3 regions of the Exiguobacterium sp. CH10 genome follow, and region 1 is predicted to be linked to each of the others. Evidence: riboswitches for the same ligand, from Rfam matches in the RefSeq annotation. Region 1 holds a riboswitch; each other region holds the start of a gene.
The links. Region 1 has a riboswitch for S-adenosylmethionine ahead of KNP04_RS11925 (Na+/H+ antiporter NhaC family protein). Riboswitches for the same ligand answer to the same signal wherever they lie in the genome.
Positions count from the first base shown of each region.

Region 2: it holds a riboswitch for S-adenosylmethionine, as region 1 does, so the genes downstream of both, metK (methionine adenosyltransferase) here and KNP04_RS11925 (Na+/H+ antiporter NhaC family protein) in region 1, are expected to answer to the same signal.
Region 3: it holds a riboswitch for S-adenosylmethionine, as region 1 does, so the genes downstream of both, KNP04_RS00465 (MetQ/NlpA family ABC transporter substrate-binding protein) here and KNP04_RS11925 (Na+/H+ antiporter NhaC family protein) in region 1, are expected to answer to the same signal.

Region 1 covers NZ_JACSKO010000003.1:285,882-291,316, forward strand. The annotation lists gene KNP04_RS11910 (divergent PAP2 family protein) at 1-145, opposite strand, end outside; gene trhO (oxygen-dependent tRNA uridine(34) hydroxylase TrhO) at 272-1,213, opposite strand; gene KNP04_RS11920 (TVP38/TMEM64 family protein) at 1,442-2,086, shown strand; gene KNP04_RS11925 (Na+/H+ antiporter NhaC family protein) at 2,105-3,463, opposite strand; SAM riboswitch class I at 3,457-3,551, opposite strand; gene KNP04_RS11930 (GGDEF domain-containing protein) at 3,650-5,329, opposite strand.
Region 2 covers NZ_JACSKO010000001.1:508,644-514,078, reverse strand. The annotation lists gene KNP04_RS02675 (alpha/beta hydrolase family protein) at 1-531, shown strand, start outside; gene pckA (phosphoenolpyruvate carboxykinase (ATP)) at 555-2,126, opposite strand; SAM riboswitch class I at 2,449-2,568, shown strand; gene metK (methionine adenosyltransferase) at 2,701-3,909, shown strand; gene KNP04_RS02660 (hypothetical protein) at 3,953-4,474, opposite strand; gene KNP04_RS02655 (GNAT family N-acetyltransferase) at 4,639-5,109, shown strand; gene KNP04_RS02650 (alpha/beta hydrolase) at 5,198-5,435, shown strand, end outside.
Region 3 covers NZ_JACSKO010000001.1:84,654-90,088, reverse strand. The annotation lists gene KNP04_RS00475 (aminotransferase class I/II-fold pyridoxal phosphate-dependent enzyme) at 1-1,000, shown strand, start outside; gene KNP04_RS00470 (iron-containing alcohol dehydrogenase) at 997-2,013, shown strand; SAM riboswitch class I at 2,055-2,158, shown strand; gene KNP04_RS00465 (MetQ/NlpA family ABC transporter substrate-binding protein) at 2,232-3,053, shown strand; gene KNP04_RS00460 (methionine ABC transporter ATP-binding protein) at 3,065-4,099, shown strand; gene KNP04_RS00455 (methionine ABC transporter permease) at 4,071-4,733, shown strand; gene KNP04_RS00450 (Spx/MgsR family RNA polymerase-binding regulatory protein) at 4,764-5,159, opposite strand; gene KNP04_RS00445 (DUF302 domain-containing protein) at 5,321-5,435, shown strand, end outside.

The DNA.
Region 1 (5,435 bases):
TGGACGAGTGTGAGCTTGGCATGCCGCCTGAAGCGAACATGATTTCAATTTCAAAATCCCTTGTTTTAATAAGTTCGGTAACGAGTTTGGCCGCTTGGGCGATAAACCAAGCAAGAATCGCAGCGAGTAAAGGTTCGTTAAACATGCATTCACTTCCTGTCTGACATAGTAACTTCACTATACCCGAAAGCGGGACAGACTAGACGTTAAGATTTCGTCAAAAAAAGGTGTCACGGACGGCTTGTCCATGACACCTTTTGGTCGATTTTTGTTACCCGACTACTCCTTCAGTTTCCTGAAGTTTCTCTGCAATGTTGTCGATGATATAACGGTTGCGTGGGTGTTCTTGACACTCTTTCGAGCATGAACGCATTTGTTTCGGTTCACACTCTTCACAACAGAAATGCTGTACATTACACTCCGGGTTTGCACAATTAACGTAACGAACCGTCTCGGTTCCACAGTGCATGCAGTGTGAAACAACAGTCGGGTTCACAGAGTTAACAGGAACGTTGATGCGCTCATCAAAGACGTAAAGCTCACCATCCCAGTTTTCACCTTTCGTCGCTTCGTCTTTTCCATACATTGCGACGCCACCTTTTAAGTGGAAGATGTTGTCGTGACCTTGGTCACGCATATATGCTGTAAATTTCTCGCAACGGACGCCACCAGTACAGTAAGTGAGAAGTGTTTTCCCTTCGTAGAGGTCCTTGTTCTCTTCGAGCCATTCTGGCATGTAACGTGAAGCCTCTACATCGATTTTGATCGCGTTTTTAAAGTGACCAAGTTCGTACTCGTAGTTGTTACGAACGTCGAGGATGACGACATCATCACGATTCATCATCTCTTTCCATTCTGCTGGTTCGAGGTATGCACCGTGTTGTTTCGGTACATCAAACTCACCATCAAAGCGCCACGTCACGAGCTCTTTCTTGTGACGGACAAAAATTTTCTTGAACGCATGCTCTTCGACTTCATCGATTTTGAACTCGATATCGCTGAAGAGTGGGTTTGCTTTCAAGTCGTTCATGTATTGCTCAGTTTGTTCCCAAGTACCAGAGCACGTCCCGTTGATTCCTTCGGAGGAAATCAAGATGCGTCCTTTGATGCCGAGGTCTTTACAATACTTCAAATGTTCTTGCGTGAGTGTTTCTGGGTCTTCGATGTTGACGTACTTATAGTACAGCAAGACCCGCATTGGTTTTGTTTCCATGTTGTGTTGCTCCCCTGTGTTCAGTTTTTTGCAGGAAAACGAACGTTGGGTTGTGTCGTTCGACGAATAGACTTGCCTGCAACCACAAGTCCATTATTATATGATAAATATCACGACGAATTTTCGCAAATGGTTTTTAATTTTTTTTGACGAATGCAGGGAGATGCGTCTTGCAAATCGAATTCGGGTATTAGAGTAGTAGTAACGAAAGTTGAAGGTGGAACGACTATGCTCACTTCTCTCCAACAGTACATCATCCAATTAATCGAATGGCTTCAAAGTTTGCCTGGCGGTCCTTGGGCCGGACTCGGCGCTCCGTTTTTAGAAGCGATCTTTCCGTTTTTGCCACTCGTTTTAATCATTTCAGCGAATGCGGCAACATATGGTTTTTTGTTAGGGGTCCTTTTATCGTGGATCGGGAACTTACTCGGAACGATTGTCGTCTTCGCAGCGGTCCGATATGTGTTTCGTAAACCGATGACGCGCTGGCTCGAGAAACATAAAGCGGCGGTCTATTGGTTAGAACGAATCAACCATATGAGTCCGATCTCACTCGGGTTCTTGTATTCACTCCCGTTCATCCCAGTCAGTTTGATCACCTATTTGCTGGCGCTCATTCAGATGCCGCTCCGTACGTTCATTTTGGCGGCGGGATTCGGGAAACTACTCGTCGTCGTCATTTTCTCGGTCATCGGGGATCAATGGGAAGAATTTATCCAAAGCCCGTTTCGTTTATCGATGCTCGGTCTGCTTTTGGTCGCGTTGTGGGCCATCAGTCGAGGACTAGAAGAAGTGCTCAAACGACGTGCTTTCAAGAAACGCAACGAGCAATTGAAACAAGAAATGGTGACCAAACGACAAACACCCCTTTGAATAAAGGGGTGTTTTCGCTTAAGACTGCTTTTTAAAACGCGGGAAATTGAATGCGATGGCAATTCCTCCGCAGATAAAGAGGAGGAACGGATAAAGCATGAACGGGACGAGGTCCGGCGAAGCGGTCTTCGTCAACTCTGCGGCGATAAGAAGTTGCGCTCCGTATGGGAGAATCCCTTGTACACCACATGAGAAGATATCGAGCACACTAGCTGATTTCTTCCGTTCGATGTCATATTCGTCGGCAATATTCGCGGCAAGTGGTCCGGCTACGAGAATGGAAATCGTATTGTTCGCCGTCGCCACGTTCGTCGCACTGACGAGACCAGCGATACTCCACTCGGCACCAGCACGTTTTTGAATCCGTGATGTCAATGCATCACGCAAATACGTGAGTCCACCGTTGTGCGAAATAAGACCGACGAGGCCGCCCATGAGTAACGTCAAGAACGAGATTTCGGCCATACCGACCATGCCATCGGCGATAGCGGTCACAAATGCTGTGACGGATAAGCTTCCGTCGAGAAGACCGATGATTCCGGTTAGCGTGATCCCGCCTAACAAGACGAGAATGACGTTCAGTCCCGTTAACGCCAGTCCGATGACCGCGAGATACGGAATGAGTTTGTACCATTCGAATGCGGCGACATCGACCGTCGATTCACCGTTTGACAAGACCGCGAGTAAAATCGTCGTGATGATGGCAGCTGGTAACACGATCCAGAAGTTCGTCCGGAACTTATCACGCATGTTCGTCCGTTGTGTCCTTACGGCAGCGATGGTCGTGTCCGAGATGAATGAGAGATTATCTCCGAACATGGCTCCGCCGACAACTGCCGCGGCAGCGATCGCGACGTTTACACCACTCTCTTCATGAATACCAAGAGCGATTGGTGCAAGTGCCGCAATCGTACCAGTTGACGTGCCCATTGCCATCGAAATAAAAGCGGCAATGACGAATAGCCCACTCAATAAGAGAGATGGCGGTAAGAGCGTCAACGCGGCGTTAACCGTCGCATCGATTGCCCCGATGGATTCAGCTACAGTTGAAAAGGCACCGGCCAGTAAGAAAATAAAAATCATAATGATGATTCCCGGATTTCCGGCACCTTGTGCGATGCGTTCCACGGTTTGTGTGGCGCTTCCTTTTGTCATGAATGCTGCAACCATCAAGGCGATGATGGCTGCGACGAGGACCGGAAACTTATAAAAGTCTCCATAGTAGACACCCGCCCCGATGAAAAAGAGCAAGAAGACGAGTAACGGCAGAAGTGCCCACTTGTTTGCTGTTGGTTGTTCCAAAATAATCACCTCACTAAAAAATAAAAAGGACCTTTTTCTTGAGAAAAAGGTCCTTCGTGTGAAATACCTTTTCATCTTTCGGACGTATGTCCGCTGGATTTGGCACAGGTTCCCCGCTGCCGAGACTTCATAGGGCCAGTCCCTCCGTCTCTCTCGATAAAAAGTTAAGTTATCCTATTATCAAACACGTTCCCTAACGTACCTGTTTCAAATCTAGTTGTCAACCTAAAAACTCCCCAATTCGATGTGAGAAAGGGGAGTTTACGTCGTTAAATTGTTGAAGTGCGCCACGCGGTTACGTCCTGCATATTTTCCACCAACATACAGGGCACGGTCCGCGTTTCGAATCGTATCATCGAGACGCTTGTTCCCGAACGCTTCGATTGTGTCGACCCCGATGGACGCGGTGACAGAAATCTCATGGTGGTCGACAAGAAACGGTTTCGCTTCGATTTGATTGCGAATTCGCTCCGTGATTTCGATTGCTTGGTTCATGTCACAATGATTGAGCAATAAAATAAATTCTTCGCCGCCATAACGTGCAGCAAAGTCATCGGGACGAAGCACCTGACGGATTCGTCGTCCAAACTCTTGTAACACATGGTCCCCGACCTGATGACCGTACGTATCGTTGATTTTTTTGAAAAAATCAATATCGAGCATGGCGACCGATATCGGATATACCGACATATCGGATATTTGTTGAATGCCATATTCATAAAACGCACGCGCATTGGCGAGAAGCGTTAAACTGTCCGTCCGACTCTCGGTATAGAGGCGGTCCCGTTCGTGACAACGGCTAATGGTCCGGTTGAACGATTTTAACAATTTGATGATCTCATGCTGAATAATTTTTGGATAACCGTATACAGGTTCTCCCATCATGACAATCCATGTACGAATCTCTTCGATTTCCTCCGAACGAACAGAAACGAAGCTGTGGTAATCGTCATGGAAAGCGTCAGAAAGGGAAGTATCCCATTCAAAGCGCATTTCATAGTCGAGGACTTGCTCGATTGGCTGACTCATGTCAAGCAAAGTAAAGACGATGGGTCGATCGATGGGCTGTCGCGTCTTCAAGTCAAAGTAGAGGGTGCGTTCAAACAATTTAAACTCGACATACCCCTCATCATAATGATTCAGCTGTTCGCATTGACTTAAAAACACTTCGATGGCTTGCGCCTCGCTCTGTGATAAGGAAACGGCCTCTTTCGCTTCATCGTATTGCTCAATCAAGGATTTAAATGCATCTTGTCGCTCTTTTTGAATGAGGAGACGTTTAATGAAGAATGTTAACGCAGCGGCGATGCTACTGACGACGAGTAAGTTGGTCTCTCGGAAAAACGCTGCCGCTAATATGAAAATCAAACTGACGACGTACGTGTAGAAGGCGATTTTCATAAAATCGCTCAATGCGATGTCGACGCGGAACCACCATTTCACCTGATATTTTTGAAATACAGTGTTTAAGAAGATGGCAAGGAACAATCCAGCAAGCGGCACGAGCGAATCTTGCGAATAAAAGTCGAGACCGGTCTCCCCACCTAGTGCGAGATAGACAGCAGCCGGAATGACGATTTCTAAGTACGCCGTAATGGCATTCCAAGGATACGTGAAGCGGAAGCGACGGATAGCGACTTTCGGTTTCAAGTTGGCGAATTGAAAGATGAACAACCCGATTTGGTTGACGATGAGTGCTGTTTCAAATCCAAAGAATAAAAATAAAATTAAGACGATACTTTCAGAAAATGTGAAGTACACACCTTTGACTTCGATCGAGTCGAGTTGAAAAATGATGACAAGCAATGAAATTAAAATAAACGACAGCGGATCGATTGTTGGGGCGTGTAGGATATCCAATGCGAATAATGCGATGGTGAAGATGAATAAGGCACTCCATATACTCCAACCGAGCACGGACATCTTACGAAAGTGGTTCATGCGTTCCCTCCTAGCATGGGACATTTCAAGATCTAATAGTAAAGATTCGTCACGATTTCGTGTGAGTCCTGCTTCTGTTCCATGATGCTTGAATTCTAGCATTGAG
Region 2 (5,435 bases), on a different contig from region 1:
CCGGTCTATCGTGGCAATCACGGCGGGACGGGAAAAGAAGACTTTGGAGGAGAAGACTTAGAGGACGTGCTCTCGCTATTCGATCGTGTCCACATGAGCGGACGATCGGTCCACGTCCTCGGTTTTTCAAGAGGGGGCATGATGGCCCTCTCGCTCGCTTCCGAACGACCGGTCACGACGGTTACTTCATGGGCTGGCGTGACAAACCTCGAGTGGACGTATGAAGAACAGCGTTCGATGCGGAAGATGTTACGTCGGATGACGGGAGGGGACCCCGAATCCGCAGAATCTGCGTATGTCGACCGTTCACCGCTTTACAAGGAATGGGTCGCCCCGACACTGCTCATCCACGGTACGGACGATGAACAAGTTCGCTTACGTCATGCGACAGCCGTCGCTGAGAAATTAGGAGAACAGGCAGAGTTTTGGGTGCTCCCGTTCGGTCACCAGCTCCCGTTTTGGGATAAATGGGAGACGACCGAACAAGCGATGGATTGGATGTTGCGACAAGAAAAAGCACTGACTCGATAAAAAAATGAGTCAGTGCTTTTGCGTTAGATGACGAGTGGTCCGGCTGCGATGACGGACTCACTTGCTTTCGTAAAGCGAGTGAAGTTTTCTTTAAATTTCATGGCGAGTGCTTTTGCCTCTAGGTCGTAACGAGCTGGGTCGCTCCACGTATCTCGCGGATTGAGCACGTCACTCGGTACACCATCGATGGCTACAGGAATCTCGACATTGAAGATGTCATGTTTCATCGTCTCCACATCACGAAGCTGACCGTTGACGGCGGCATTGACCATCGCACGCGTATAGGCGAGTTTCATACGTGAACCTTCGCCGTATGCTCCACCTGTCCAGCCCGTGTTGACGAGGTAGACATCCACATCGTGTTCTTCAATCAATTTACCGAGCATATCCGCATAACGCTCTGGAGCGAGCGGAAGGAACGGTGAACCGAAGCAAGTCGAGAACGTCGCTTGTGGTTCTGTGACTCCTCGCTCCGTACCGGCAAGCTTAGACGTATAACCAGACAAGAAGTGATACATCGCCTGTTCTTTCGTCAGTTTGCTGATTGGTGGCAAGACACCATACGCATCGGCCGTCAAGAAGACGATCGTATTTGGATGACCGGCACGTGATGGGAGCATCGCGTTGTCGATGAATTCAATCGGATATGCCGCACGCGTATTTTCAGTCAAGGAAATGTTCTTGTAGTCCGGCGTACGATCTTCATTCAATACGACGTTTTCAATCAATGAACCGAAACGGATTGCATCATAGATTTGTGGTTCGTTCTCACGCGAAAGGTTGATCGTCTTCGCGTAGCAACCGCCTTCAATGTTGAAGACCCCATCCGGTGACCATCCATGCTCATCGTCTCCGATTAAGTGGCGCTGTGGATCAGCTGAAAGTGTCGTCTTCCCAGTTCCCGACAACCCGAAGAAGAGTGCCGTTTCGTTTGCATCGTTGACGTTTGCCGAACAGTGCATCGATAAGACGTTTTGCTCAGGTAGCAAGAAGTTCATGACGGAGAAGATTGATTTTTTAATTTCGCCACCGTATTCTGTTCCCCCGATCAGAATTGTGCGCTTGGCGAATGAAACGAGAATGAACGTCTCTGAGTTCGTGCCATCCACTGCAGGATCTGCTTTATAACTCGGTGCATAAATCACAGTGAACGGATCGAACGCACCTTTCGTTGGCCATTCGCGTAGAAATAGCTGTTTAGCGAACAGACTATGCCATGCATATTCCGTGATGGCACGGACCGGTAACGTATAGTGCTCATCGGCACCAGCAGACGCTTCGAGGTAATAAAGTTTGTCTTTCTTTTCTAAATGGTTGAGTACTTTGTCGAGAAGTGCTGAAAACTTCTCTTCTGCGATCGGTTGGTTCACTTTTCCCCAATCGACAAGGTTGTTGCTGACTTCATCTTGTACGACGAATTTGTCTTTCGGTGACCGTCCGGTAAAAGCACCGGTGCTGACAGATAAAGCCCCGTCTTTTGTCAGTACACCTTCACCATTTTGGATGGCTTCTTCCACCAATTCTGGAACCGTCAAGTTCCGTTTCATGTCGGCACCATTAATTAATTCTTCGATTTTCAGGAGCGTTGTCGCCATCCTGAATCCCACCTTTCCCCTAAATAGATGTGGATGAAATCCGCATACTTCCGCGATTACGATTAATCAGTATGACATTTTTAATTATATGTGACACACTAATCAAACACAAGCGTTTCTTCTCTCTAAGTAAGCGCTTTCTTACAAAGACAGTTTATCACATTCTCTTATCACAAGGTGTTAAAAAACAGAAACGAATTAAAAAAATGTTTGACGATTCACAAACAGAAATGTTTTGCAAGTCGGTGAAAACTTTAACGAATTCGTCTGATTCCCTTGACATAATCGAGCGTCATTTATATGATGGTTTTCGTAACGGATACTCTTATTCTGAGCGGTGGAGGGAACAAGGCCCTACGAAGCCCAGCAACCGTCCGACATGAAGTCTTGTGCGGAAAAGGTGCTATCCTGAAGCGAAGCCATTAGCTTCGAACGATAAGAGGGTAAGGAAGAACGATTCAACCTTTCCCCATGTATGTCATCGGGGGAGGTTTTTTTCATTACCGTCCCAAAGCAACGCGTAAGGGGAACGAGTACCGTCCACATATCACCCTTATTATAGGAGGTTTTTTGAATGTCAAAATTGAACCGTCGACTTTTTACTTCAGAGTCGGTTACTGAAGGACATCCAGATAAAATTTGTGATCAGATCTCTGACTCGATTTTGGATGCCATTTTAGCGGAAGACCCGAATGCCCGTGTTGCGGCAGAAACGTCTGTCACAACGGGTCTTGTACTCGTAGCTGGTGAAATCACAACGTCAACTTACGTGGATATCCCGAAAGTTGTCCGTGAAACAATCCGTGAAATCGGATACACACGTGCGAAATATGGTTTCGACGCAGAAACATGTGCAGTCTTGACGTCGATTGACGAGCAATCAGTAGACATCGCGCAAGGTGTTGACCAAGCTCTTGAAGCACGTGAAGGTCAGATGACTGAAGAGGAACTTGATGCAATCGGAGCAGGTGACCAAGGTCTCATGTTCGGATACGCGACAAACGAGACACCTGAACTCATGCCGCTTCCGATCTCATTGGCGCACAAATTGTCACGTCGTCTTGCTGAAGTTCGTAAGAACGGTATGCTTGATTACCTCCGTCCGGATGGTAAGACGCAAGTAACGGTTGAGTACGATGAGGACAACAACCCTGTTCGTATCGATACAATCGTCATCTCGACACAACACGCAGAAGAGATCACGCTCGAGCAAATTCAAGAAGACTTGAAAAAGTATGTCATCGAAGCAGTCATCCCGGCTGAACTCATCGATGCTGAAACAAAATACTTCATCAACCCGACTGGTCGCTTCGTAATCGGTGGACCACAAGGAGATGCAGGTCTTACAGGACGTAAAATCATCGTTGATACGTACGGTGGATACGCACGTCACGGCGGTGGCGCATTCTCTGGTAAAGATCCTACAAAAGTTGACCGTTCGGCAGCATACGCAGCTCGTTATGTAGCGAAAAACATCGTTGCAGCAGGACTTGCGGATAAAGCAGAAGTTCAACTCGCTTACGCGATTGGGGTAGCACATCCAGTATCAATCGCTGTCGATACGTTCGGCACTGGTAAATTGAGCGAAACAGAGCTCGTCGAACTCGTTCGTGAGAACTTCGACCTCCGTCCAGCAGGCATCATCAAGATGCTTGACCTTCGCCGTCCAATCTACAAGCAAACAGCAGCTTACGGTCACTTCGGTCGTACAGATATCGAACTCCCATGGGAGCAAACAGATAAAGCAGCAGTTCTTGAAGAAGGCGCGAAGCGTTTCGCGTAAACAACAAAAACGACCTTTCCGCGGAAAGGTCGTTTTTTTAGGTTCAAGTCGTTGGAGGTGTCTGTTTATGATCATTCGATGACGAATCAGTTGAAGTGTTTTCTTGTCCAAGCGCGGTATCCTTCGCTTCGACGACTTTTTCACCGATGTCTTGTAAATCTGATTTGGCTTCTTGAGCCGTCTCGACGATTTTATTGACGTCTTCTTTGACCGTATCGACTTCTCCGACAACTTTTTCATATACGTTTTGGACGTCTGTTGAGACTTCCTGAATCTTGCCAGAAGCGGTCTTTACTTGTTCAATGACTTGAGATGCTTTCCCGGCTGGATCTTGTTTGACTTCGTTCACGATGCCTCCGACCGAAGATTTTGCATTCGTAAGCGATTGTTTCGTCTGCTCTCGATTCGAAGAGCTAAGTAAGGCGAGGAGACCACCGACGAGGGCACCGAGTAACATCCCGGTCACAACGCTGATCTTTGGGCCCCCAGCATCCAATTGGTCGAATTGACGGTTCGGATTCTCTGTTTGTTCGACTTTCGGGTCATGCTCTAATTTTGGTTCCATGTTGTTCCACTCCTTCATGTGATTGGCATTGCTAGTGTTATACCCTAGTCGATTGCGGACATAACGTTTTCTTATGAATCGTCACGAAAAAGAAACGAATGGCAGGATAAAAACGTGACGATAGGGAATGATACAAATAGATTGGCCAAAAGGGGGAAGCTGTCATGAACATGAGGGAAGCAGTTCCAGAAGATGCAGCATTAATTCGAACGATTGCACTTGCGACGATTTCAGAGGATGATTTAAATCGTTTGAAAGCGATGGAGCGCGCTTATCGACAAGAAGAGATTGTTCGAGCGATCAATTCGAGTGAAGAAGCACGAGAGCAATATTTTATCGTCGGCGAGTTCGAAGAAGATGTCATCGGATTTTGTCATGCCATCGATCGCGGTGACATGTGGGAGATGCTTCGACTTTATCTTCATCCTGATTTTCACCGGAACGGATATGGGGCAGCCTTTTTAAACTATCTCCAATCGAAAAAAACACAACCGATGGAAGTGTACGTTGAAAATTCAAATGACCAAGCGATTGCCTTCCTTTTGCATCAATCGTTTAAAGAAGTGAATCGAATCCAAGAAGAGGTATACGACCAACCGATGGAACTCATTCATTTACGATATCATCCGAGCTAAGCCTCCAGACGGATTTTCTTCAAACATCAGTTGCGGCTGATGTTTTTTTGATACAATACACATAGTCCATAAATGAGGTGACGGCAGCATGACATATGAAGAAGTACGAAAAGGGGTCATCGTCATCGTGTACCCGCTACAGTTCACGTCTCGGATTAGTGAGAACTTTATTCGCCGACTCCAAGACGAGTACGAGGTAATTGTCGTCCGTGACCAATCGGTCGGATTGACTGCAGATGACCATAAACAGCTCATCAAGCGAGCGTTGCGTGAGGCAGGGGAATACAAACTACCAATCCACGTCGTGGCATTCAGTCTAGGGGCAC
Region 3 (5,435 bases), on a different contig from region 1:
GGACCCAGCCACACACCAATACGGTCCTTTTCGAGGACAGACCCGCTTGAAAGAAGCAGTCGCATCATTTTATTCTCGTGAATATGGTGTCGAACTCGACCCAGAACGAGAAGTCGCGATTTTGATCGGTAGCAAATCAGGCTTGATCACACTCCCACAATGCCTTCTCGAACCGGGTGACGGGATTTTACTCCCGAATCCGGGTTACCCAGACTACATCTCTGGAGCGCGGCTCGCAGGTGCAGAAATCATTGATTTGACGTTAAAAGAGGAACACGGCTTCCTTCCGGACTATTCAACACTCGACCCGTCCAACGCGAAACTCATGTATTTGAACTACCCGAGCAATCCAACAGGGGCTGTCGCGACTCCGGCTTTCTTTGAAGAGACCGTCGCGTTTGCGAAGAAGCATGATGTGATGGTCGTCCACGATTTCGCTTATGGAAGTATCGGGTTCGACGGTTATGTTCCACCGAGCTTCCTTCAGGCAGATGGTGCGAAGGAAATTGGAATTGAAGTATACACAATGTCGAAAGCGTTCAATATGTCGGGATGGCGGGTCGCCTTTGCTGTTGGGAATGCGGATATTATCGAAGCCATCAACACGTATCAAGATCACGTCCACGTGTCTGTCTTCTCGGCCATTCAAGAGGCAGCCATCGTGGCGTTAGAATCCCCACGTGACTTACGTGACGACCTAGCCTCACTTTACGAAACAAGACGAAACCGATTGATTGACGGGTTGCGCCGGGCAGGATGGGAGATTGAGGCACCGAAGGGTTCGTTCTTTGTATGGGCGAAAGTACCTGAGGGGGATGCAAAATCGTTCTCGACAAAATTACTCCACGAGGCGGGTGTTGCCGTCACACCAGGCTACTTCTTTGGAACAGAGGGAGAGCACCACATCCGTTTCGGTCTCGTATCGTCTGAACAGAAGATTGATGAAGCGGTAGAACGGATTGAGAGACTGTTTGCAGCTTATGAGGAGGTACATTTGTGATACGTCAAGCCGTGCTCGAATATGACCATTCGAATGATGCGCTCGAGGACCTTCATACGGTGATCGGGAATCGGGAGGCACTCATTTTGAGAGGATTGAACGGATACGGTGAAGCGGTACGCGTATCCCCTCGTCTAGCAGAAATTCCGAGTGTACGATTTTACGGTGAATGTTCAGACGAAGAAATAAATCGTTTGAATGCCTATCGACCCGACGTATGGATTGCCGTCGGCGGAGGTAAATTGATCGATACGGCGAAGCGGATTGCGGCCATTCAGTCGGTGCCGCTCATTGTCGTCCCGACACTCGTGTCAAACTGTGCCGCCTTCACACCTCTTAGCGTCATCTATACTGAGGAAGGATCCTATATCCGTTATGATACGTTTTCGGTCGTCATCGAGCGCGTCATCGCAGATGAACGACTGTTACGTGATTCACCTTACGACTATTTCAAAGCCGGCGTGATCGATACGGTCGCAAAGTGGTTCGAGGCCCGATATATTAGTGGGACGACATCAAAGGATGCAGGGATTCAGTCAGGGTTATCACTTGCTGCGCAGTGCGGGAAATTGATGGACTTGTCGATTCATGAACAGGACTTTCGTCGTTATGGAACGGACGTCCGATATATCGTCGACCATGTCCTCGCAATCGGTGGTGCGGTTGGTGGGTTCGGGGATGCCGGCACACGTGTTGCTGTCGCGCACGCCGTTCATAATGCGCTCAGTCGCTTTGATTCGACTCATCATTGGTTACATGGGGACAAGGTCGGGTTCGGATTGATTGTTCAAGAACGATTGATTAGGTCCGATGAAGCCATCCTTTTAGAGAGCTGGCTTGCATCCATCGATGCGCCGACTTCACTTACCCAACTTGGGATTCGTCCTGATCAAGTCGAAGAGTTGGTCACTTCGATCGTCGAAGAAATCACGATTCAAGGGATTCGGAATCTCGAAGATTCAGAGCAGTTAAAAGAAATTCTCATCAATCTACAAGAAGTGGTTTACAAATAATGCTTTTATCAGTAATATAATAACAAAATAATAGAACCGATTGCTTATCAAGAGTGGTGGAGGGACTGGCCCGATGAAACCCGGCAACCAGATCAGTATGATCATGGTGCTAATTCCAACAGACGAGACGTCTGGGAGATGAGCGTGTCCGACTTTCACTTGTCGTGCCCGCCGCTCTTCGTGAGTAGCGGGCTTTTCATTTGGAGGAGGAACTATTCATGAACATCAAACAAAAAACACTTTTGGCAGGTACGTCATTCCTTGCAGCAATCGCACTTTCCGCGTGTGGACAATCCGAGGCGAGCGAGACGCTCAGCACGGAAGAGCTGACGATCGGCGTGACCGGTGGCCCACACGAGCAGATTGCAGAGAAAGTACAAGAACTCGCGAAAGAGGACGGTCTTGAGATCGATATCAAAGTATTCAACGATTACAATACACCGAACACGGCCCTTGACGAGGGAAGCCTTGATGTGAACAGTTACCAGACGTTATCGTTCCTCGAACTACAAAAGTCAGACAAAGGTTATAAAATTGACGATGTGTTCAAGACCGTCGCTTTCCCGATGGGTCTTTATTCTGAGAAGTTGACAGATATCAAAGATTTAAAAGAAGGGGATAAAGTTGCCGTCCCGAACGATCCGGCAAACGAACTTCGTGCCTTGCGACTATATGAAACAGCAGGTCTGATCACATTAAAAGAAGGTCTGACGGATAAAGCAACAAAACGAGATATCGCAGAAAACCCGCTCAATTTAGAATTTATCGAGCTTGAAGCGTCGCAGCTTCCCACACAGCTACCGGAAGTAGCCCTTGCAGCCATCAATACAAACTTTGCGATGGGAGCAGGTCTCTCCATCAACGAGGATGCCCTGTTCCATGAGGACACGGTCGACAACCCATATCCGAACTATGTGGTCGTCCGCTCGGTCAACAAAGAAGATGAGGTCGTTGAGACATTGAAGTCTTACTACCATTCGGATGAAGTACGTGCCTTCATCGAAGAAGAATTCAATGGATCTGTCGTACCAGCGTTCTGAGGAGGGATTTGATGATTGAACTGAAACAAATCACCAAGCAATTTCACGTCAATGGAGATACGATCACCGCGCTCGACGACGTCTCCCTCACAATCAAGAAAGGGGAGATCTTCGGCATCATCGGCCGAAGCGGTGCTGGGAAGAGTACTCTCATCCGGATGATCAATCTATTGGAACGTCCGACAGCAGGTGTCGTTGAGATTGAGGGACAAGATATCACACAATTAAAGAAAAAAGAACTCTCTTCGCTACGTCAGCGAATCGGTATGATCTTTCAACATTACAACTTATTAAAGACGGCGACCGTCGAAGAGAATGTCGCCATCCCGCTCCGCCTCGAAGGGCTCGGAAAGCAAGTCATCCGTGAACGGGTCGACCGCTATCTCGACATCGTCGGTTTATCTGAACATCGGAACCACTATCCTGAACAATTGTCAGGCGGACAAAAACAGCGCGTCGCCATTGCACGAGCGCTCGCACATGAACCGGACATCCTGCTCAGCGACGAGTCGACGAGTGCCCTCGACCCTGAAACGACCGAGTCGATCTTAGAATTGTTGCTCGAGATTAACCGAGAACTCGGATTGACCATCTTCTTGATCACGCATGAGATGGAAGTAATTGAACGGATCTGTGACCGGGTCGCCGTCATCGATCACGGCAACATCATCGAACAAGGGAATGTATTGGATGTCTTCTCAAACCCGAGACACGAAACGACGCAGCGGTTCTTGAAGACGAATCTCGATGTTCCGGAAGAAGTGGTGTCGGAATTACAGACGAGAGGCACGCTCGTTCATTTATCATTCATCGGTAGTCAAACGGAACAAGCGGTGCTCGCGCAGTTGACGAAACGTTTCGGGATCTTACCGAACATCATCGGAGGCGGCATCAAGAAATTGAAAGCCGGTCTCGTCGGGAACCTGCTCGTTCACCTTGACGGAGACCATGATCAAACAGAACTCGCTGTTCGTTATTTGAAGACGAGCGGTGTACACGTAAGGGAGGTATCGAATCATGCAACAGTTCTGGACAGACTGGGGTGACCTCATTTGGACGGGAACCATTCAAACGTTGACGATGACGAGCATCGCGCTCCTCATCTCGACACTGATCGGACTACCGCTCGGGACGTTACTCGTACTGACTAGACCGAACGGGCGTCTCGCAAACCGATTCGTGTACGGCGGATTGTCGAGCGTCATCAACGTCATCCGTTCGATTCCGTTCATCATTCTCTTGTTTTTCATCTTGCCGTTCACACGGTTCATCATGGGTACGACAATCGGGGTCCAAGGTGTACTTCTACCACTCATTGTCTTCACCGCACCATACATCGCACGACTCATGGAGTCTGCTCTACTTGAAGTCGACCGCGGGGTCATCGAGGCGTATGAGGCGATGGGCATCTCGACGAGAAAGATCATCTGGTACGTCCTCATCCGTGAGGCACGTTCTTCCATCGTTCTCGGATTGACGATTGCAACGATCGGGTTGATTGGTGCGACAGCCATGGCAGGTCTCGTTGGAGCCGGTGGGCTTGGAGATATCGCGTATCAATACGGACACCTTCGTTTCGAACCGGAAGTGATGTATGTGACGATTTTCGTCCTTATCCTACTTGTTCAATCGATTCAGTCATTCGGAAACCGATTGGCAGCCAAATTAAAACGAGCCTAAAAAAGAATCGTGTCGCCTTGGCGACACGATTTATGCGTTGTGGAGCAACCGTTTTAGTTCAGCGATGCGGTCATGCCGAGGAATGAACGTCCGAATCTCTTTCTCACTGAAACCGACCTGGATGCGATGATGGTCGAAGACAATCGGACTCTTCAGGATTTGTGGGTTTGATGCGACAAAACTGTACAGTTCGCGGATCGACATCTCGTCGAGTTTCTCAGCCGCTTGTTTATAGACGCTCTTCTGTACCGACAGCAAGTCGGTCGTCCCATTCTCAGTCAGACTTAGCATTTCTTTAAATTCACCAAAGGATAAGCCTTGGTCTGTCAATTTCTTTTCGATGAAGGGAATCTTTTGTTCCCGCAACCAATCAATCGTTTTTCTGGAAGAACTGCAGCTCGTATGCGTGAATACCGTGACCGTCACGACAACCACTTCTCCTTTACATCAGTTTGGTTCTAACTATTATCTCTTTTTATACGTTACGTTTCGTGATTATGTTTCAAATCACATACAGTTTCTTTTTGATTGAAAGCGACTTCGTTCGGGTACAGATTTCAAGAGGAATCACATAAGGAGGAATGAAGATGTTTGATTATACTGTACAGTCTGACCGTACTGTTGAGGACGTCATCGCCCGTCTTGGAGAAGCGCTGAAAGATGAGTCATTCGGTGTATTATGGGACTTTGATTTGAGCGACA